DNA from 4 places in the Streptomyces sp. NBC_00341 genome. Region 3 is predicted to be linked to each of the others. Evidence: riboswitches for the same ligand, from Rfam matches in the RefSeq annotation. Region 3 holds a riboswitch; each other region holds the start of a gene.
The links. Region 3 has a riboswitch for cobalamin ahead of OG892_RS08045 (cobalamin biosynthesis protein). Riboswitches for the same ligand answer to the same signal wherever they lie in the genome.
Positions count from the first base shown of each region.

Region 1 (5,497 bases), 1.1 Mb from region 3:
GAGCACCCAGTTCCCCGAGGGGTCGGGGAGCACCTGGTGGGCGTGCGGGCCCTCCTGGCGGGCGGCGTCCGGCCCGCTGCCCTCGTGCTGGAGCACGCTGTCGGCGGCGCCGAGCGAGCCGTCCGCGCCCACCGGCAGCACGGTGACGCTGCCGGAGCCGTAGTTGGCGGTCAGCAGTCGGCCGCCGGCAAGCGCGAGGTGGGTGGGGCTGTCCCCGTCCACCGGCCGGAGGGCGCCGATCACCCGGGGTATGTCCTGGGTGACGTCAAGAGCCGCGGCCGCTCCCGGCTCGCTCTCGCTGACCGCGTACAGGACCGCGCCATCGGGGCCCCCGCCCCGGCCCAGTACCAGGTAGGAGGGGTTGGGCACGGAATCCGTAGCGCCCAGGACGGTGAGCGCCCCGGTCTCCTGGTCCACGGCGGCGACGGTGATGCCCCGCCCGCCCGCCGAGGTGAAGGACCCGATGAATGCCCGTCCGGCACCGTTGCTGCTGTCCACCGCACTGCCTTTCTCCGCCGACTGATCGCGACAGTGGGGACCGTCGCGATCTTCCGCGGCGACGGTAGCAGTGCGGTGGGTGGTCTGGACCAAAGGGTGCGGTATCAGGCCGCGGCCAGCGGGGCCCTAGGCGGGCTGTGCAGCGGCGCGGCCAGTTCGGCCAGCGCGCGCTCCAGGCCGTGCAGATGGGCGAGGGCGGGTTCCGTCTCCGCGGCGTGCGCCGGATGTCCTGCGGCCAGCGGAGTGCGGGCCGGCCGCTCGGGGGCCGTCAGCGCTTCCACCGCGCTCTCGACGCGCCAGCAGGCGGCGGCGAGCCGGGCGTCGTGCGAGGCTTCCGGGTCGGCGGCGACGGAGGCCAGTCCGCGCACCTCGCGCGCGCAGTCGTCGAGCAGCGCGAGCACCTGCCGGGCCCGTGCCTTGCGGGCCCTCATCGGGTTGAGCGGATGCACCAGCGGCGCCAGCGACAGCCGTACCCGGCCGAGGATGGCCTCCAGTTCGGCGACGTGCCGGGGCGGGTCGGCGTCCTCGCTTCCCGCGAGCCGGGCAGCGGCCTGAGCCGTGCAGGTGTGCACGCACCGCAGCGCCCGCTCCACCCAGGCCTCGGTCACCGAGTGCGTGGTCACCGGCAGCACGAACAGCACCGCGAGTACGGCGCCGAGCGCACCGGCCCCCGTCTCGGTGACCCGGAGCACCAGCAGTCCCGCGTCGAGCACGCCGAGCAGCCCGTACAGCATGCTCGCCATCACGGTGACGGCCAGCATCATCCAGGTGTAGGAGACGGCGGCGGTGTAGAAGATCCCGAACACGCCCACCGCCACGACGGCGGCCGCCACCACCGGCTCGTGGTGCAGCGGTACCGCCACGGCGAAGCCCAGCCCGATACCGAGCACGGTCCCCAGGAACCGCCTGAATCCGCGCACGACGGTCTCGCCGCGCGAGGTCGTGGCCACGAACACCCACCAGGTGGCGCCGACCGCCCAGTACCAGCGCTGGTCCGAGAGCAGTTGCCCCACCGCGAGGGCGAATCCCGCGCCCAGGGTCGCCTGTACGGCCTGCCGCGTCGTGATCCGCCGCAGCCCCGCCGCTCCCGTGGGAAGGCCGGCCGCCACGGGGGCCGCGATCCGGCGCTCGTAGCACCACACCCCGAACCGCACCAGCGATGACGCGACGAGCGACAGCAGCACGGCCGCGTACAACTCGGGCAGCCGGCCGGGCACGGTGTGCAGGAACTGGGCGGAGAAGTAGGCCATGAAGGCGAATACGCCCAGCGAGTGCCCGCGCGGCCCCCACCGCCGCGCGTACACCCCCGCCCCCACGACGGCGAGGAACGCCAGGTCGCGGGCGACGGGCACATCGTGCAGCACGGCGGCGAGCGTGAGCACCGGGAGGCCGACGACGGGGAGCAGCGCGGTCGTCGTCGCCTGCCCGCGCACGGTCGGGTCGGTCACCGTGAACAGGGCGAGCAGCGCGGCCAGGCCTCCCGTGATGGCCGCCACCAGAGAGTGTCCGACCGCCCCGCACAGCGCGACGGCGAGCCCGATGCCGAGCACGGCCCGGGACGCGAACCGCAGCCGGATCCGTCCGGGATCGTGTGCGACGAACGCCCTCTTCAGCAAGTCGCCTCGCCCCTTTCGCGCATGGCACCAGCGCAGACATGAGAAAGGCGCCACAGAGATCCCCGAGGGACCCGCAGCGCCATTGACAGCCACATCTCAACACCTGGGGGGCTAATGGTTCAACTTGGACCCATCCCTATGGGCCAATGGCCCAGCTATCTCGCATTCCGTGCGACCACAGCAGAGCCAACGGACCAGCCTGAGGACCGGCAGGCCCCGGAGGCGAAACACGCCACCTCGCAGCAAGGTCTTCGCCCCCTTCCACATCCCGGATGGTGAACAGCGGTGCCGCAGGGGCGGTCCACCCTCTAGGCTGGCCGGTGCAGCTGGTTCGCCCTGTCCGCCAGACAGACGCGTCGCAAGAGGGAACCCGGTGTGAATCCGGGACTGCCCCGCAGCGGTAAGTGGGAACGACCGCCGTCATACGCACTGGATCCGTTCGGATCCGGGAAGCGACGGCCAGTAGGAGTCTGCCCCCGGCAGACGAGCCCACGAGTCCGAAGACCTGCCCGTTGCCCGCACCCGAACCCTCGGACGCGGATATCCCGGTGACCTCGTGGGCGGGTCGGCGTACGTATCCAGACGGAGAATCCGCGCCGAGGCGTGTGCGATATCCGTCCGGTTCGTCATCCCTTCGCGTCCGTGTCCCGTCTCCGGGATGTTCAGGAGTCATCTCGCGAAGGAGATTTCCGTGACACCCAAGCCCGCAGCCGCGGCAGCACGAGCCACCGTCTACGGCTACCCCCGCCAGGGCCCGAACCGGGAACTGAAGAAGGCCGTCGAGGGGTACTGGAAGGGCCGCGTCACCGCCGGCGCCCTGCGGGAGACGGCGGCAGAACTGCGCCGGTCCAGCTGGAAGCAGTTGGCGGACGCCGGCGTCCATGAGGTCCCGACCGGTGACTTCTCGTACTACGACCACGTCCTGGACACCAGCGTCATGGTCGGCGCGGTCCCGCAGCGGCACCGTGCGGCCGTCGCCGCCGACGCGCTCGACGGGTACTTCGCGATGGCTCGCGGCACCCAGGACGTGGCGCCGCTGGAGATGACCAAGTGGTTCGACACCAACTACCACTACCTCGTCCCCGAACTCGGTCCGGACACCGTCTTCAGCGCCGACTCCACCAAGCAGGTCACCGAGCTCAGGGAGGCCGTCGCGCTCGGGCACAGCGCCCGGCCGGTGCTCGTCGGCCCGGTCACCTACCTTCTGCTGGCCAAGCCCGCCCCCGGGGTGGCGGCCGGCTTCGAGCCGCTCACCCTGCTGGACCGGCTGCTGCCGGTGTACGCGGAGGTGCTCGCCGATCTGCGCGCCGCCGGCGCGGAGTGGGTGCAGATCGACGAACCCGCCCTGGTCCAGGACCGCACCCCGGCCGAGCTGAACGCCGCCGCCCGCGCCTACCGCGACCTCGGCGGCCTCACCGACCGGCCCAGGCTCCTCGTCGCCTCCTACTTCGGGCGGCTCGGCGAGGCACTCCCCGTCCTGGCGAAGGCCCCGGTCGAGGGTCTGGCACTGGACTTCACCGATGCCGCCGCCGCCAACCTCGAAGACCTCGCCGCCGTCGGCGGGCTTCCCGGCAAGCGCCTCGTCGCGGGTGTCGTCAACGGCCGCAACATCTGGATCAACGACTACGAGAGGTCCCTCTCGACCCTCGCCACCCTCCTCGGCCTCGCCGACCGGGTCGACGTGGCCGCGTCCTGCTCCCTTCTGCACGTCCCGCTCGACACCGCGCCGGAGCGGGACATCGACCCGCAGATCCTTCGCTGGCTCGCCTTCGCCGAGCAGAAGACCGCCGAGATCGTCACGCTCGCGAAGGGACTGGCCCGGGGCACCGGCGCGATCACCGCCGAGATCGCCGCCAACCGCGCCGACCTCGCGTCCCGCGCCAACTCCCCGATCACCCGCGACCCCGCCGTCCGGGCCAGGACGGCGGCCATCACTGACGCCGACGGCCGCCGCTCCCAGCCGTACACCGCACGCGCCGCCGCCCAGCGGGCCCACCTCGGGCTGCCGCTGCTGCCGACCACCACCATCGGCTCGTTCCCGCAGACGAACGAGCTGCGCACCGCCCGCGCCGATCTCCGCGCGGGACGGATCGACACGGCCGGCTACGAGGAGCGGATCAGGGCCGAGATCGGGGAGGTCATCGCCTTCCAGGAGAAGACCGGCATCGACGTCCTGGTGCACGGCGAGCCCGAACGCAACGACATGGTGCAGTACTTCGCCGAGCAGCTCACGGGCTACCTCGCCACCCAGCACGGCTGGGTCCAGTCGTACGGCACGCGTTACGTCCGCCCGCCGATCCTCGCGGGCGACATCTCCCGCCCCGAGCCGATGACGGTGCGCTGGACCTCGTACGCCCAGTCGCTCACCGGGCGCCCGGTCAAGGGCATGCTGACCGGACCGGTGACCATGCTGGCCTGGTCCTTCGTCCGCGACGACCAGCCGCTCGGCGACACCGCACGCCAGGTCGCGCTCGCGCTGCGCGACGAGGTCGACGACCTGGAGGCGGGGGGTACTTCGGTCATCCAGGTCGACGAGCCCGCCCTGCGCGAGACGCTCCCGCTGCGCGCGGCGGACCACGCCGGGTACCTGGACTGGGCGACGGAGTCGTTCCGCCTCACCACCAGCGGGGTACGGCCGGACACCCAGGTCCACACCCACATGTGCTACGCGGAGTTCGGTGACATCGTCCAGGCCATCGACGACCTGGACGCCGACGTCATCAGCCTGGAGGCCGCCCGCTCGCACATGCAGGTAGCCCGCGAACTCGCCGCACACGGCTACCCGCGCGAGGCCGGTCCCGGCGTGTACGACATCCACTCACCGCGCGTGCCCGACGCGGACGAGGCCGCGGCCCTGCTCCGCGAGGGGCTGAAGGCCATCCCCGCAGAGCGCCTATGGGTCAACCCCGACTGCGGTCTGAAGACCCGCGGCTGGCCCGAGACCAAGGCGTCGCTGGAGAACCTGGTCGCCGCGGCCCGCACCGTCCGCGGCGAGCTGCCCGTCTCCTGATCGCGAAGGACTCGGGGCAGCGGCCGGAGGTTACGGGCGGGCGTTTGGGTCGGCCGGTCCGGCGGGCGTGAAGCGGACCGGCGCCTGGAAACGGGCGCGCCGGGCGGCCCGGCGGAACGTGGCGAGTACCGCCGGGCCGCCCGGCGTGATGCAGACGAAGTCGGTGAGGGCGCGAAGGTGGTCCACGCCGGTGACACCGTCGCCCTGCGCCGGGGCGCCCGACCGACCCGGGTGGGCTTCGACGTATCCTTATTGCACATGACTTGCAATTAGTAATCTGTGCGGAAAGGTACGCCATGGAGTCCCGGGTGGTGCTCGGCATCGAGTCCTCGTGCGACGAGACCGGCGCGGGTCTCGTGCGGAACGGGCGCCT
Region 1 covers NZ_CP108002.1:671,276-676,772, forward strand. The annotation lists gene OG892_RS03075 (lactonase family protein) at 1-498, opposite strand, end outside; gene OG892_RS03080 (FUSC family protein) at 603-2,114, opposite strand; cobalamin riboswitch at 2,425-2,642, shown strand; gene metE (5-methyltetrahydropteroyltriglutamate--homocysteine S-methyltransferase) at 2,806-5,124, shown strand; gene OG892_RS03090 (hypothetical protein) at 5,155-5,310, opposite strand; gene tsaD (tRNA (adenosine(37)-N6)-threonylcarbamoyltransferase complex transferase subunit TsaD) at 5,421-5,497, shown strand, end outside.
Region 1: linked by a shared signal. The riboswitch ahead of metE (5-methyltetrahydropteroyltriglutamate--homocysteine S-methyltransferase) and the one ahead of OG892_RS08045 (cobalamin biosynthesis protein) in region 3 are both predicted to bind cobalamin.

Region 2 (5,497 bases), 4.2 Mb from region 3:
GAAGGGCAGCCGCAGCTGGAAGAAGACGTCCTGGAGGCCCATCGCGCCCAGGCCCACCGGCCGCCAGCGGGCGTTGGAGCGCCCGGCCTGCTCGGTCGGGTAGAAGTTGATGTCCACGACCCGGTCCAGGAAGGTCACGGCGGTGCGCACGGTGGCGTCCAGGCGCTCCCAGTCGATCGTGCCGCCCTCGACGAACGCGCCGAGGTTGACAGAGCCGAGGTTGCAGACGGCCGTCTCGCCGTCGTCGGTGACTTCCAGGATCTCGGTGCACAGGTTCGAGGAGTGCACGACGCGGCCCGGCTCCGCGGTCTGGTTCGCGGTCCGGTTGGAGGCGTCCTTGAACGTCATCCAGCCCTGGCCGGTCTGGGCGAGGGTCCGCATCATCCGGCCGTACAGCTCACGGGCCGGCATGGTCTTGCGGGCCAGGCCCTTGGCCTCGGCGGCGCGGTACGCGGCGTCGAACGCGTCGCCCCACAGGTCGACCAGCTCGGGCACGTCGGCCGGGGAGAACAGCGACCAGGTTCCGTCCGCGTCGACCCGGCGCATGAACTCGTCCGGGATCCAGTGCGCCAGGTTCAGGTTGTGCGTGCGGCGCTGGTCCTCACCGGTGTTGTCGCGCAGTTCGAGGAACTCCTCGATGTCCGCGTGCCAGGTCTCCAGGTAGACGGCGGCGGCGCCCTTGCGCCGGCCGCCCTGGTTGACCGCCGCGACGGAGGCGTCGAGCGTCTTCAGGAACGGCACGATGCCGTTGGAGTGCCCGTTGGTGCCCCGGATCAGCGAACCGCGGGCCCGGATGCGGGAGTACGAGAGGCCGATGCCGCCCGCGTGCTTGGAGAGGCGCGCCACCTGGTGGTAGCGGTCGTAGATCGAGTCCAGCTCGTCCAGCGGCGAGTCCAGCAGGTAGCAGGAGGACATCTGCGGGTGCCGGGTGCCGGAGTTGAAGAGCGTGGGGGAGGAGGGCAGGTAGTCCAGCCGGCTCATCAGCCGGTACAGGGCCGCGACCTCGTCCAGCGCGCGCTCTGAGTTGTCCTCCGCGAGCCCGGCGGCCACCCGCAGCATGAAGTGCTGCGGGGTCTCGACGACCTGGCGGGTGATCGGGTGGCGCAGCAGGTAGCGGCTGTGCAGGGTGCGCAGTCCGAAGTAGCCGAAGCGGTCGTCATCCCCGTCGGCGAGCGCCTGTCCCACCAGGGCGTCGAGGGCGGCGGCGTGCAGCGTCACGAACTCGGCGGTGCGGTCCGCGATCAGGCCCTCGTGGTGTCCGACGGCGACCGAGGAGGAGAAGGACGTCGCGCCCTGCCCGGCGGCCTCGTCCGCGATGGAGCGGGTGAGCAGCCGGGCGGCGAGCCGGGAGTAGGCGGGGTCCTCGGAGATCAGGCCCGCGGCCGCCTCTGTGGCCAGCGAGCGCAGCTCGGCCTCGTCCGACCGGGCGTTGCGGCCGCGCAGCGCGGCGGCGGCGACGCGTCCGGGGTCGGTGTCGGGCAGATCCGCGGTGAGCGCGGTGAGGGTCCGCAGCAGTGCGGTGCCCGGTCCGTCGCTCGTGGTTCCCGTTGATTCGGCCGCTGAAACCGGATCGGCTGGCGCGATGGTCACGTGGTGCTCTCCCTCGCTCGGCTCTGGGCCGGGGGGGAGCGGGGCAGCCGGGCGGAGCGGGGCCCCGTCGGGGCAGCACTCCGTGCGGCGTCCACCGGCCCATCCACGAGGCCCGGACGTCTGGGCATCCGGTTCGGTCGAGCCGGACGCGCTGTCGGCAGGTCCTCGGACTCGGGGGTGCACAAAAGCACACCGAATACACCGTTGCGGGACAGTTCCGGATTCGCACCGGATTTCCCTGCGGCGACAGCGAGCACGAGCATACATGTGGGGGCCGCCGGATGAGGCAGCCCCCACATGTTGTGTCGCGTGACCGATCAGGAGACCGTCCGTGTCGTGTCGCCTGGCCGTCAGGAGAGGCCGATCAGGAGTCCGCCGGGAACTCCAGGCGGTACGTCAGGAGCGAGAGTCCCTCGATCGGATACCAGTCCCTTTCCGGGGTCCGGACGAAGCCGAGGCGCCCGTAGATCCTATGGGCCCCGCGCATGGCCGGCTGCGTCGACAGGACGATCCCGGTGACCCCCGCGGTGGCCCGTGCGCGGTCGACGCAGGCCCGGACGAGCGCCTCGCCCGCCCCGGCCCCGCGGGCCTCGCGGGAGACCGCGAGCATCCGGAACTCGGCCTCGTCCGGCGCCGCGATATCGGCCCAGCGGTTGCCCGGCGGCGCGTAGGTGACCCCGCCGAGGACGCGGCCCCGGGCGTCCGCCGCGACGAGCACCTCGGCCTCCTCGGCCCGCCGGGGGACGTCGCGCAGCTGTACCAGGTACGGATCGTCGGCGCCGAAGTCCAGCAGCCCGTCCCCGAGATAGGCCTCGGCGGTGATCTCGCCGAGGGCGGCGTACTCGGCGGGCTCGACCGGCCTGATGGTTATGTCCATGCAGGGGAGTCTGCCGCACCCCCGGGCGGCGGTGGCACGGGGTTTTCCGCCCGGACGCGCGAACGGGGAGCCGCACCCCCTCGCAGGCGGGGTGCGGCTCCCCGTTCACCTCGGTCAGTGACCGCCAGGGGCCCCGGCCGTGGCCGGCGGGAGCTCCGTCTTCACGCCCGGGTCGCCCGCGTCCGCGGTGTAGTCGCCGGGAGAGGTCTCGTCGAGCCCGGCAGGGGCCTTCAGTGCGTTCAGGACGAAGGTGAGGACGACGGTCACCACGATGTTCAGCACGAACGCCGTCAGGCCGATGTAGCCGATCTCGCCGATGCCCGGGATCTCCTTGGAGGACCCGCCGAAGTGCGCCTGGGTGGGGCTGGCGACCCCGTAGGCGGCGGCCGTCCCGTAGACCATGCCGACCGCCCAGCCCGCGAGCAGCGCCCAGCGGTGGAACCACCGGGTGAACAGGCCGCCGACCAGGGCCGGCATCGTCTGGAGGATCCAGATCCCGCCCAGCAGCTGGAAGTTGATCGCGACCGTCTTGTCCATGGTGAGGACGAAGGCGAGCGCGCCGACCTTCACCAGCAGCGACACCAGCTTGGAGATCCTGGTCTCCTGGGCGGGGGTCGCGTCGGGCTTCAGGAAGTCCTTGTAGATGTTCCGGGTGAACAGGTTCGCCGCGGCGATCGACATGATCGCCGCGGGGACCAGGGCGCCGATGCCGATGGCGGCGAACGCCACGCCCGCGAACCAGTCGGGGAACATGTCCTCGAACAGCTGCGGGATCGCCAGCTGGCCGTTGTCCACCTTGACCCCGGCGGCGATCGCCATGAAGCCGAGCAGCGCGAGCAGGCCCAGCATCAGCGAGTACAGCGGCAGGATCGTGGTGTTGCGGCGGATCACGTTGCGGCTGCGGCTGGAGAGCGTCGCCGTGATCGAGTGCGGGTACATGAAGAGCGCCAGCGCCGAGCCCAACGCCAGCGTGGCGTAACCCCACTGGCCGTCCACGCCGGGCGCGAGCGCACCGGTCGGCTTGGAGCCCGGCGGGCCGTTGAACTTCTCTTGCGCGGCGGCGAAGATGTCGTCGAAGCCGCCGAGCTTGATCGGGATGTAGATGATCGCCACGGCGATGACCAGGTAGATCAGCCCGTCCTTGACGAACGCGATCAGCGCGGGCGCGCGCAGTCCCGAGGAGTACGTGTACGCGGCGAGCACAGCGAACGCGATCAGCAGCGGCAGGTCCTTGATGAACCAGTGGGTGTTCTCGCCGCCGCCGACGCCCATCACGTCCAGCACCGCCTGGATGCCGACGAGCTGGAGCGCGATGTACGGCATGGTGGCGAGGATGCCGGTGACCGCGACGGCCAGCGAGAGCCCCTTGGAGCCGAACCGGCCGCGGACGAAGTCCGAGGTGGTGACGTAGCCGTGCTTGTGCGAGACCGACCACAGGCGCGGCAGGAAGGTGAAGATCATCGGGTACACCAGGATGGTGTAGGGCACCGCGAAGAAGCCCGCCGCGCCGGCCGCGTAGATCGCCGCGGGCACGGCGACGAAGGTGTACGCGGTGTAGAGGTCGCCGCCGAGCAGGAACCAGGTGACCCAGGTGCCGAAGGACCGTCCTCCCAGGCCCCATTCGTCGAGGCTGGCCTCGTTCTCCGCCTTGCGCCAGCGGGCGGCCATGAAGCCGACGACCGTGACGGCCAGGAAGAAGAAGATGAAGACGCCGAGCGCGATGCCGTTCACGCCGTCCTTCATGCGGACGCACCCCCCTTGCGGGCGCGCTGGTCACGCTGCCACAGCTTGTACGCGATCATCGTGAGTGCGGTCGAGATGAGCACCCAGAGCATCTGGTACCAGTAGAAGAACGGGATGCCGATGAAGGTCGGGTCGATCTTGGCGTACGAACTCACCCAGAGCATCGCCACGAACGGCGCGATGAGGCAGAGGGCGATGACCACCCGTACGGGTGTGACCGTGGGTGGTCCTGCTCCTGGGTCCGCTGGCTTTCCTTCTGGTTCTTCCGGCATGGCGGCGACTCCGTCCCCTCGCTGATCACCGATGTAATGCGCAGGAAATCTAGGCGAGGGTCCCGGCCAGCGTCACCCCCTGTCCGCATTGCGGTCCGGCAACGGTCGTCCGTTCGGGGGCGGGTGGCCGTGGCGGTTCTCTGCGCCGGAGAAGTGGTGCAGACCAATGGCGGTACGAAGTCGCTGCCCGGAGCACGGGAAAGCCCCCGTGGAAGCGGTTCCGCGGGGGCTGTCGGGGTGCGTTGCGGTCAGTCCAGCGGACGCTTCAGGCGGGCCACGAACTTGTAGCGGTCGCCCCGGTAGACCGAACGGACCCACTCGACCGGCTCGCCCTGCTCGTCCAGTGAGTGCCGGGACAGCATCAGCATCGGCAGGCCCACATCCGTACCGAGCAGTCCGGCCTCGCTCGGGGTGGCGAGCGAGGTCTCGATGGTCTCCTCCGCCTCGGCCAGCCGGACGTCGTACACCTCGGACAGAGCCGTGTAGAGCGAGGTGTACTTCACCAGTGAACGCCGCAGCGCCGGGAAGCGTTTGGCCGAAAGGTGGGTGGTCTCGATCGCCATCGGCTCACCGCTCGCCAGCCGCAGCCGTTCGATCCGCAGCACGCGGCCGCCGGCGGTGATGTCGAGGAGCCCGGCGAGTGTGTCGTCGGCGGTGACGTAGCCGATGTCCAGTAGCTGGGACGTCGGTTCCAGTCCCTGGGCGCGCATGTCCTCGGTGTACGAGGTGAGTTGCAGGGCCTGCGAGACCTTCGGCTTGGCCACGAAGGTGCCCTTGCCCTGGATACGCTCCAACCGGCCCTCGACGACCAGTTCCTGGAGCGCCTGGCGCACGGTGGTGCGTGAGGTGTCGAACTCGGCGGCCAGGGTCCGTTCCGGTGGCACCGGGGTGCCGGGCGGCATCGTGTCCGTCATATCGAGGAGATGTCGCTTCAGCCGGTAGTACTTCGGAACGCGCGCGGTACGCGTGCCCGCGCTCGCGCCCGTCTCGTTCTCCGCACTGCCCCCGTCGACGC
Region 2 covers NZ_CP108002.1:6,026,869-6,032,365, forward strand. The annotation lists gene OG892_RS27310 (ribonucleoside-diphosphate reductase subunit alpha) at 1-1,590, opposite strand, end outside; cobalamin riboswitch at 1,729-1,866, opposite strand; gene OG892_RS27315 (GNAT family N-acetyltransferase) at 1,955-2,467, opposite strand; gene mctP (monocarboxylate uptake permease MctP) at 2,582-4,210, opposite strand; gene OG892_RS27325 (DUF3311 domain-containing protein) at 4,207-4,413, opposite strand; gene OG892_RS27330 (GntR family transcriptional regulator) at 4,731-5,497, opposite strand, start outside.
Region 2: linked by a shared signal. The riboswitch ahead of OG892_RS27310 (ribonucleoside-diphosphate reductase subunit alpha) and the one ahead of OG892_RS08045 (cobalamin biosynthesis protein) in region 3 are both predicted to bind cobalamin.

Region 3 (5,497 bases):
CGCGGCGGTGTGTCGGGCCCGTCGCCCTGCGGCGGCGGGCCGCCGCCACCGGGGCCGTCCGGGTCCGGATCGTCGTCCTCCGCGCTGTTCTGCTCCAGCGTGTCGTCGAGCTTGTCCTCGTCGAGCCCCGGCGCGTCGAACGGATTGCGCCGGCGCCTGTGGGGGAGCGCGAGCAGCGCTGCCTGCCGTACGTCCTCGGACTGCACGTCGGTACGCCCGTCCCACGCGGCCAGCGCCGTGGCGGTCCTGGCCATCACGATGTCGGCCCGCATCCCGTCGACCTCGAAGGCCGCGCAGGTCGCCGCGATCTGCCGCAGCGGCCCGTCACCGAGGCTTACTTCGGGCAGCAGTGCCCGCGCGGCCGCGATCCGGTCCCGCAGCGCAACCTCCTCCTCGGCCCATCGGGCGGCGAAGGCGGCCGGGTCGTCGTCGTAGGCGAGCCGCCGCCGCACCACCTCCACCCGCTGGTCCGTGTCCCGGGAGGCGGCGACCTCGACGGTCAGCCCGAACCGGTCGAGCAGTTGGGGGCGCAGCTCGCCCTCTTCGGGATTCATGGTCCCGACGAGCAGGAACCGCGCCGCGTGCCGTACGGAGACGCCCTCGCGTTCGACATGGGAGGCGCCCATGGCCGCCGCGTCGAGCAGGACGTCGACCAGATGGTCCTGCAGCAAGTTGACTTCGTCTACGTACAGAATGCCGCGATTCGCGGCGGCCAGGAGCCCCGGCTCGAAGGCTCTCACGCCCTCCGAAAGCACCCGTTCGATGTCGAGCGCCCCGACGAGCCGGTCTTCGGACGCGCCGATGGGCAGCTCGATGAGACGTGCCGGACGCGATGCCGACGAGGCATCCTGATGCGGGCCGTCAGGGCAGGCGGAGCCCGGCTTATCCGGAGCGCACGAAAAGCGGCAGCCGGGGACGACGTCGATCTCTGGCAGAAGGGCTGTGAGTGCTCGGACGGCGGTTGACTTCGCTGTCCCCTTTTCGCCGCGCACGAGCACCCCGCCCACGGCTGGGCTAATCGCGTTGAGTAGCAGAGCGAGTCGAAGACTGTCCTGCCCGACGACTGCGGTGAACGGGTATGGCCTGGTCATACCACATCACTCCTTCGAGTGGCTGAGGTTCGCATGGAGAGGCGCGACTCCTTCGCACCCCTAGAATTTGGGCCTGTTCCCCGTCGGCACGGGGATGTTCCGCTCCTGCACGACCACTTAGTGGAACTGCTGCTTTGATCCCCGCCCTAGCGGGGATCGCCAAGGGCCCATCCGGAGCCTCGCTCGCAGAACGTTCATGCGGGCACCGTGGGCGCCCCCGGCGGGATGAAAGGGAGTCCCGCGGGCGCGCCCGACTCGATGAGCCGCCACAGCGCGTCGGTGTCCGCGTGTTCCTCGATGAGGTCGCCGAGGAGGTCGAGCTGCTCCTCGCGCAGTGCGGCGAAGCAGGTGTCGGGGGCGGGGACGAAGCGGCGCCCCGCGGCCCGCGCGATCTCGGTCAGGAAACGGCGGCGGAACGCGTCGCTCTCCAGCGAGCCGTGCCAGTGGGTGCCCCACACCGCGCCTGACCGGCAGCCGTCGAGCCGCTGTCCCTGCCCGTCGGTGAGGAACGGCTCGCCGCCGCGTACGTCCGCGACGCCGTGGTGGATCTCGTACCCCTCCACGGGGGCGCCGAGCGCCTCACCGACCGGCCGGGCGAGCGTCTTCTCGCGGTCGAACCGGACGCGGACGGGCAGCAGCCCGAGCGCGTCGACCTGCCCGGCGCGCGACTCCACCTCGTCCTCGATGTGTTCGCCGAGGATCTGGTAGCCGCCGCAGATGCCGAGCACCGGGCGGCCCTCCGCGGCGCGCCGCCGCAGCGCGTCGGCGAGCCCGCGCTCGCGCAGCCAGGCCAGCGCCTTCACGGTGCCCCGGGTGCCGGGCACGATGACGAGGTCGGCGTCGGTCAGCTCCTCCGGGCGGTCCACGAACCGCACGACGACGCCGGGTTCCGCGGCGAGCGCGTCCACGTCGGTGAAGTTGGACATCAGCGGGACGGCGCACACGGCGACGCGCAGGATGTCCTCGCCGTGCGGCGGTGCGACGACCGACTCGCGTACGGTGCCGCGCAGCGAGACCCGCAGCCCGTCCTCCTCGTCGATGCCGAGGCCGTGGGCGAACGGCAGCACCCCGTACGTGGGACGCCCGGTGAGACCGAGCAGCATGTCCAGGCCCGGCTCCAGCAGTGACACGTCACCGCGGAACTTGTTGACCAGGTAGCCGGCGATCAGCTCCTGGTCCGCCGCGGCCAGCAGCGCCGTCGTACCGAAGAACGACGCGAAGACCCCGCCCCGGTCGATGTCCCCGACGACCACCACCGGGAAGCGCGCCGCCCGTGCGATGCCCATGTTCACGATGTCCGTGCGCCGGAGGTTGATCTCGGCCGGACTGCCCGCGCCCTCGCAGATCACCGCGTCATACGTGGACCGCAGCTGCTCCAGGCAGTCCACGACGGTGGACAGCAACTGCTCCTGCCTGCCGCCGTGGTAGCCGCGGGCGCTCATCTCGCCGATCGCGCGCCCCATCAGGACGACCTGGCTGGAGCGGTCGCTGCCGGGCTTGAGCAGCACCGGGTTCATCAGCGCGGTCGGCTCCACCCGGGCGGCCTGGGCCTGCATGGCCTGGGCCCGGCCGATCTCGGCGCCCTCGCGGGTGACGAAGGAGTTGAGGGACATGTTCTGCGCCTTGAACGGCGCGACCTTCACCCCCCGGCGCACCAGCCAGCGGCAGATGCCCGCCGTGACGACGCTCTTGCCCGCGTCGGAGGTGGTACCGGCGACCAGCAGTCCGCCGCTCATGTCGGTCTCCGTCCTGAGGTGCGCGCACCCGGGGCAGGAGTCCCCGGGCCGCGCGTCGAGGTGATCCGTCGTGCGGCGGCGCCCACGCCCAGCCGGGCCGCCACGCTGACGCCGAGGGCCAGCACCCCGATCCGGCGCGACAGCCGTACGGCGCGTTCGATGTCCTCGGTCTCCACGGCCCGGCCCGCCTCGCCGTTGAGCACGGGGCGGTGCTCGACCCGGCCGCCGTAGGCGAGGGTGCCGCCGAGCCGTACGCCGAGCGCGCCCGCGAACGAGGCCTCCACAGGGCCCGCGTTGGGGCTCGGGTGCTTGGCGGCATCCGCCTGCCAGGCCCGCAGCGCGCCCCGGGGCCGGCCGCCGGCGGCGACGGCGAGCAGGGCCGTGAGCCGGGCGCCCGGCCAGCCCACGAGGTCGTCGAGGCGGGCGGAGGCCCAGCCGTAGCGCAGGTAGCGGGGCGACCGGTGGCCGACCATCGCGTCCAGGGTGTTGGCGGCCCGGAAGCCGACGAGTCCGGGGACCCCGCCCAGCGCACCCCACACCAGGGCGCCGACCACGGCGTCGGAGGTGTTCTCCGCGACGGACTCCACCACCGCGCGGGCGATCTGCGGTCCGTCCAGGGACTGCGGGTCGCGGCCGCACAGATGGGGCAGCCGCTCCCGCGCCAGGCCGAGGTCCCCGGCGGCCAGCGCGCCGCCGATGGACCGGGCCTCGCGCCCCAGCGACGTACCGCCGACGACGGACCAGGTGGCGGCGGCGGTCAGCGCGACGGAGGCGGCGGGACGGCGGCGCAGGGCTCGGGAGGCCAGTGCGGCACCGCCGGCGGCGCCTCCGGCGCAGACCAGGGTGTGCAGGGCGCCCCACCCGCGGTGGTCGCGCCACAGACGGTGTTCGACGCCTGCCGCGGCGCGCCCGAAGGCGGCGACCGGATGTCCCCGGCGGGGATCACCGAGCAGCAGATCACCGATCAGACCGGCCGTGGCGCCGTACGCGAAAATGCGATCGGCACGCACGGTTCAGCCGGCCGTCGCGCCTCGAAGGGCCTTCGCGCGGGCGGCTGGTGCTGGTCGAAGGGGAGACACGGAGACGGGCGCACGGCGGCCGGGCATGGCGATATGTCCTCACTCAGGGTCCGCGCCCTGGTTCGACGTGACCGGCGACGAGAGTCTCCTGGCTCCCGGATCCGCAGTTCCCCCGGTCTTCCAGCCCACTCGGCGTGGACCGTGACTTCCGGTGGTGGGGGACTGCTCCCCGGTGACAGTGGCGGGACCGCGCCGGATTCGCACCGGCTTCCTCTGCTGTCGCCGTAATGGCTCCGGCAGTCCACCACGCTCCGCGAACGCCAGTCAACCTACCGTTGACCTGCGACGGTGCAGTGTGCTGAGACGCACATCGGGCCGGCCGCACCCGAGGTGCGGCCGGCCCGACGCGGCGGACGGATCAGGGGCTGTGGATCAGGCGACGATCAGGTAGATCCCGTAGGCCACCGCCGCCGCGCACAGTCCGAAGCAGACGTACGCGCCCGCGCGGGCGAGCATCAGGGACCCGCCGGACTGCCCGCCCTGCTCGGCCGGTTCCGGCTGCCTGGAGAGGCCGGCGATGCCCAGGGTGAAGAGGCCCACCAGTGCGACGGTGGCGACGAGAGAGACGCCGAAGACGGTGCCGAGGGCTGCCCAGTCGATGTTCATGGAGGATCTTCCTTACACCGTGGCGGGTCGTGCCGGGTCGGCTACGGACGGGGCCGGGATGGTGGCGGTGAGGTCGTGGGCCTGGGCGGCCGCGGTGGGCGGCGGGCTGACGGCCGCGATGGCGGTGGTGATGACGCCCGCGGGTTCGGCGTCCCCGGTGACCGGAGCGCCGTCCTGGGCGCCGGGTGCGACATCGTCCTGGCCGACCGGCTTGCGGCGGGACAGGACCCAGATCGCTCCGGAGCCCGCGATCAGCAGTACGGCGACGAGTACGACACCCCAGGTGCCCTGCTTGGTGAGGAACTCCGCCCCCGCGCCGACCAGACCGGCGGCCGGCAGCGTCAGACCCCACGCGATGAACATCCGGGTGGCGGTGGACCAGCGGACCACACCGCCCCGGCGGCCGAGTCCGGCGCCCATCACGGCGCCGGAGCAGGACTGGGTGGTGGAGAGGGAGAAGCCGAGGTGCGAGGAGGCCAGGATGACCGTGGCCGCACTGGTCTGGGCGGCGAAGCCCTGCGGCGGCTTGAGCTCGGTGAGGCCGCTGCCCATGGTGCGGATGATGCGCCAGCCGCCGAGGTAGGTGCCGAGCGCGATGGCCATTCCGGCGCTGACGATGACCCAGACCGGCGGGTTCGAACCGGGGGACAGGACTCCGCCGGTGACCAGGGCCAGGGTGATGATGCCCATCGTCTTCTGTGCGTCGTTGGTGCCGTGGGCGAGGGAGACCAGCCCGGCGGAGGCGATCTGTCCGGCGCGGTAGCCCTTGGCGGTCGCCTTCTCCTGGGCGCCGCCCTGGACCTTCCCGCCGATCCGGTAGGTCAGCTTGGTGGCCAGCAGCGCGGCCAGTCCGGCGACGATCGGGGCGGCGACCGCGGGGAGCAGCACCTTGGTGACGACGGTGCCGCCGTCGACCGACGACCAGCCCGCGGACATCACCGCGGCGCCGATCAGACCGCCGAAGAGGGCGTGCGAGGAGCTGGAC
Region 3 covers NZ_CP108002.1:1,804,682-1,810,178, reverse strand. The annotation lists gene OG892_RS08055 (putative cobaltochelatase) at 1-1,091, opposite strand, end outside; gene OG892_RS08050 (cobyric acid synthase) at 1,286-2,827, opposite strand; gene OG892_RS08045 (cobalamin biosynthesis protein) at 2,824-3,837, opposite strand; cobalamin riboswitch at 3,988-4,121, opposite strand; gene OG892_RS08040 (hypothetical protein) at 4,279-4,512, opposite strand; gene OG892_RS08035 (inorganic phosphate transporter) at 4,525-5,497, opposite strand, start outside.

Region 4 (5,497 bases), 5.6 Mb from region 3:
TAGGCCCGGACGAGCTGTTCCTTGCCGCCGAAGGTGTTGTACAGCGATGCCTTGGCCACGCCCGCGTGCTCGATGACCCGGTCGATTCCGACGCTCTGCACGCCCTCGGCGTAGAACAGCTCGTCGGCGGCGGAAAGCAGGCGCTCGCGCGCCGACGGCTTCGCGGTGCTCCGGGCACTCGCCATGACGGTCACTCCTTCAGACAGATCTGTCTACATTATGCCCCGGCCGGAGGCCACCCTCAGGTGTTGCCGCCGATCCGCTCGCCCGGCAGGACCGCCGCCCCGTCCCGGCCGCCGCGCACCAGTCCGAGCAGTGCGAACGCCGCGAGGACGATCACGGCGACGCCGTACTCCTGCGCGGTGGCGGCCAGTCCGCCCGCGTGGACCACGAGGAACCCGGCGATCACGGTGGGCACTCCCATGCCCAGGTAGGAGACGACGAAGAGCAGCGACAGGACCCCGGAACTCTCGTGCGGCCGGGCCAGCGGCATGACCGTACGGATGCCGCCCTGGAACCCGCTGCCGAAGCCGACGCCCGCGAGGGCGGTGCCGGCGAAGAAGCCGGTGGGGGAGGAGCCGCGGATCGAGGCGAGGGTGAGTGCCACCCCGGCGATCAGCGCGAGGATGCCGGTGAGCATCACCGTCCGGGTCGCGGCCCTGCGCAGGACCAGGACCGAGACGGCGGCCACCCCGGCGAGCACGAACAGGCTGAGCCCGCCGAGGACTTCGGACCCGGAACCGGTCAACTGCCGTGCGAGGGACGGGCCGAGTGACCCGTACAGTCCGGCCAGCGCCCAGACGGCGAACAGTACCGGCGCTGCCACCAGCATCGGGCTGCGTACGGCGCGCGGCAGCTTGATCTCCGGGGCCAGACTCGCCAGCGCCCCCGGCTTGCGGGTCACCGTCTCCGCCATCAGTGCGACGGCGACGGCCTGGACGACGAAGACCGCCAGCAGCCCGAGGTAGACCAGGTGCGTGGGGGCGGGAAGGAACTGGACGACGAGGCCGGAGACCAGGGCGCCGGTCGCCGTGCCGATGCCCGGGGCGACCGCGTTGGTGATCGTGCCGCGCTCCCGGTTGATGTCCATCATTCCCGCACCGATCGCGCCGAGCGCCGCGCCGGTCGACAGACCCTGGACGATCCGGGCGACCATCAGCGCGGGCACGCCGTCGGCGGTCGCGAACACGATCATCGAGGCGGCCTGCGCCGCCAGCGCGGCCAGCAGGACCGGCCGCCTGCCGACGTGGTCGGAGAGCTTGCCCATGGTGAGCAGCCCGAGCAGCACCGCCACCGCGTAGACGCCGAAGACCACGGTGGTGGTGATCGGGTCGAAGCCCCATTCCGCCTGGTAGACGGCATAGAGCGGGGTGGGCGCGCTGGAGGCCGCCAGGAACGAGATGGTGATCGAGGCGAGTGCGTACAGCGCCACGTTCGGCGGCAGCCGTCGGGCCCGCGCGGGTATGGCAGTGGATAGGGGAGCGGATCCGGTCCCGGATCCGGGACCGGTGGGCGCCGCGTCCGAGGTGCGGGCCGGGTTGGACGTCCGGGCGACCGAGGGATTCGTCATGACCATTCCCGTCCAGGATGTGAGTAGACCTGTCTGTCTAATCTCTGGAAGTAGATTAGACAGACAGGTCTACTCAGGTCAAACGGGAGAAGTGCCGAACGGGAGAAGCGAGGGTCACGGACCTGGCGTCGCCCGGTGGCTCAGTAAGGCCGGCCCCGGGTGGAACGAGAGGCCCCGGTCGTCAGGACGGCTCGGCGGGGCAGCTGGTGTCCCGTGCCGGGACCGCCAGGTCGGTGAGGTAGCTGTCCACGGCGTTCTCCATGCACGGGCCGCTGGTGACGCTGCCGTGCCCCCGGTCCTCGTAGGTGAGGAGTACGCCGCTGCGGCCGAGCTGCCGGGCCACCGACACGGCCCACGGGTAGCCGGTGGCGGGGTCGTGCAGGGCGTTGGACAGCAGGACCGGCGGGGCGCCGGGCGCGTCCAGGCGGTGCTGCGGGTTGGCGGTCGGCGCGCCCAGACAGGCCGCCGCCATGTGGATCGACAGCAGGTAGGGCAGGTCGGGCGCGGTCACGTTCATTGCGGCGACGAGCGAGGCGTACTCCCGGTAGTCGCGCACCGGCAGCTGCCAGTCCGAGCAGAAGACCGGGGTGGCCGGCGGCAGCGGCGCTGTCCCGGTGGGTGATGCCGGCAGCGGCTTGCTCGCCTCCATCCCCGCGATCACCGTGGCCAGTCCCGCGTAGTCGGCCTCGTAGAACCTCCGGAACGCGTACTTGTTGACCAGGTCCGAAGCCGACAGTGACCTCCCCGGACTGTCCGGGTCCGCCAGCTCGCCGCGTGCGGCGCGGGCCAGCAGGCCCTGCCAGACGGCGCGGACGTCGCGGCCGTGCAGCGCGCAGTCCGCCGCACCGGCGCACCACTTCACGAACTCCTGGAACGAGTCCTGCGCCGCGGCCGCCTCCGAGCGCAGGAACTCACGGGTGGCCGCGACGCTGTGGTCCATCACGCTCTCCAGCACCATCGCGCGCACGCGCCGCGGGTAGGTCTCGGCGTACTGGGCGCCGAGCAGCGTGCCGTACGAGCTCCCGTAGAAGGTCAGTTTCCGCTCGCCGAGGGCGGCCCGCAGCGCGTCCAGGTCACGGACCGTCTGCCCGGTGTCGAGGTGCTCGAACACCGGGCCGGTACGGGCCCGGCAGTCGGCGCGGAGCCGCCTGTTGTACGCCAGGGTGGCGTCGAAGTCGGCCTGGCTCCTCAGCTCCGGTGACGGCCGTTCGGCGAGCAGGTCACCGGAGCAGGTCACCGGGTTGCTGCCGCCCACGCCGCGCGGGTCGAAGCTGACGATGTCGAACCTGCGGCGGACCTCGGGGCTGAACCGGTTGATCCCGCTCACCACCCTCTCCACACCCGAGTCGCCCGGCCCGCCGGGGCCGAACACCATCGAGCCGACGCGTGCCCCGGGTTCGGTGGCCTTGCGGCGGGCCACGGCCAGGTCGAGTCTCGGCCCGTCGGGGCGGTCCCAGTCGACCGGCACCGAAAGCGTGGCGCACTCGGCTCCCGGTTTCGCCGGGGCGGCACACGGTGCCCACCGCAGGGCCGCCGTCGCGGGCGGCGACGCGTGGACCGCGGGAGCGGCGGCGAGGCCGGCGACGGCGGTCGTGGCAGCGGCCACGGCCGTGGCCGTGCCCCGTGCGGCGACGAGCCGCAGCGCAGATCTGTCCCTGAACGGCATGGATCCTCCTTGCGAGGAGAGCGGTTGTGTCAGGCGTGCGGACCCGGCCGGGGCACCCGCCGTCACGTTAGGTGCGCCGTCGCCCGTGTGGTGCCCGCATCAGGGGCTTCTCCGGGTCGGGTCAGGGACCGCTCGGGGACCGTTCAGGGGGATCGGGGGCGATCGGGGCGCGGGGGCCCAGATAAGGAGGGGTCCGTGCCGTACCCGTAAGCTGCTCACGCCCCGCGGGGGAAGTCCGGTCGAATTCCGGCGCTGACCCGCAACGGTAGGCGGAGCCGTCCTGATGGCTCCGCGAGCCCGATTACCCGCGGCGGTGAAAGCTCCTGTCAATTCGCCGTGGACTGCGAGAGGTGCTGCACAGGGCGCCTCGCGTCCGGGCCGCTCCTTCGATCGTGCAGACGCACGGCCTGAGGTGAAAGCGATCCGAACGTGGTCACTCCCCTCGAACGCATACCAGCCCCGCCCTCGCGCGCGGCGCGCGCCGGTGGCGGGCCCGCCCCTCCCCGGCGCGTTCCCCTGCCCCTGCTGGTGATCACGCTGTGTGCCCTGCTGCCGCTCTCCCTGGTCTGCGGCGCCGGAATCGGTGCCTCCGGGATTTCCTGGGGAGAGGTGTCGCGCTACCTGTGGGCCGGCCTGACGGGACAGCGGATCGCTCCCGGCGAAGTTGCCGGGTACACCATCGTGTGGGAGCTGCGCTTTCCACGAGCCTTGCTGGCCGCGGTCGTCGGAGCCGGACTGTCCGCGATCGGCGTCGCGGTGCAGGCCATGGTCCGCAACGCCCTCGCCGACCCGTTCGTCCTCGGCATCTCCTCCGGCGCGGCCGTCGGTGCCAACGCCGTGCTCATCTTCGGGGTCTTCGGCGCATTCGGCGTCTGGGCGCTGTCCACGGCAGCCTTCCTCGCCGCACTCCTCGCGATGATGCTCGTGTACGCGGTCGCCCGCACCGCGCGCGGACTGACCCCGCTGCGCCTGGTCCTGACGGGCACGGCGATGTACTACGGCTTCTCGGCCATCACGACGTTCATGGTGTTCGCCGCGGAGCGGGGCGAGGCCGCCCGCTCCGCGATGATGTGGATGCTGGGCAGCCTCGGGGGCGCCACCTGGTCCTCCGTACCGATCGCCGCGGGCGCCACGATCGGCGGCCTCGCCCACCTCTGGTGGTCGGCGCGCCGGCTCAATGCCCTGGCGATGGGTGACGAGACCGCCGCCGCGCTGGGAGTGGACGCCGGGAGACTGCGCAAGGAGCTGTTCCTGGTCTCCGCCGCGGTCACCGGGGCACTGGTGGCGGTGAGCGGCGCGATCGGCTTCGTCGGGCTCATGGTCCCGCACGCCGCGCGCATGCTGGTCGGCGCGGATCACCGCCGTCTGCTGGCCGTCGCACCGCTCGCGGGCGCCGTCCTGCTGATCTGGGTGGACATCCTCTCGCGGGTGCTGCTCGCCCCGGCCGAACTGCCGCTCGGCGTACTGACCGCGATGATCGGCGTACCGTGCTTCATCCTGCTCATGCGCCGCCGCTCCTACACCTTCGGGGGCGCGTGATGCGGATCGATATCGACGCGCTGACGGTCGAGATCGCCGGCGCGCGGCTGGTGGAGGAGATCACGCTGCGGGCGGGCGCGGGTCAGCTCGTCGGCCTGGTGGGGCCCAACGGCAGCGGGAAGTCAACGCTGTTGCGCTGTGTCTACCGGGCCCTGAGCCCCTCCGCCGGCACCGTCCGGATCGGTGGCGAGGACCTGCACGCCCTGAGCCCGCGGGAGAGCGCCCGCCGACTGGCCGCGCTTCCCCAGGAGTCGAGTCACGAGTTCGACTTCACCGTCGCCGAGATCGTGGCGATGGGAAGGATGCCGCACCAGGGACCGACGGCCCGTGCGTCCGAGGAGGACCGGCGCACGTGTGAGGCGGCGCTGGCGGAGGTCGGGGCCGGCCACCTGGCCGACCGGGGCTTCCTGACCCTGTCCGGAGGCGAGAAGCAGCGGGTCCTGATCGCCCGCGCCATGGCGCAGCAGCCACGGGCACTGGTGCTCGACGAACCCACCAACCACCTGGACATCGCCCAGCAGCTGGAGGTGCTGGCCCTGGTACGGGCCAGCGGACTGACCGTGCTCACGGCGTTGCACGACCTCAATCTCGCCGCGCTCCACTGCGACGTCCTCCATGTCATCGACCGGGGCCGGATCGTCGCGTCGGGCGCCCCGCACGACGTACTCACCCCTGAGCTGCTGGCCGAGGTCTTCGGCGTCCGGGCGCATCGAGTACCGCAC
Region 4 covers NZ_CP108002.1:7,391,132-7,396,628, forward strand. The annotation lists gene OG892_RS33235 (TetR/AcrR family transcriptional regulator) at 1-185, opposite strand, end outside; gene OG892_RS33240 (MFS transporter) at 242-1,570, opposite strand; gene OG892_RS33245 (alpha/beta hydrolase) at 1,752-3,236, opposite strand; cobalamin riboswitch at 3,418-3,564, shown strand; gene OG892_RS33250 (iron ABC transporter permease) at 3,666-4,775, shown strand; gene OG892_RS33255 (ABC transporter ATP-binding protein) at 4,775-5,497, shown strand, end outside.
Region 4: linked by a shared signal. The riboswitch ahead of OG892_RS33250 (iron ABC transporter permease) and the one ahead of OG892_RS08045 (cobalamin biosynthesis protein) in region 3 are both predicted to bind cobalamin.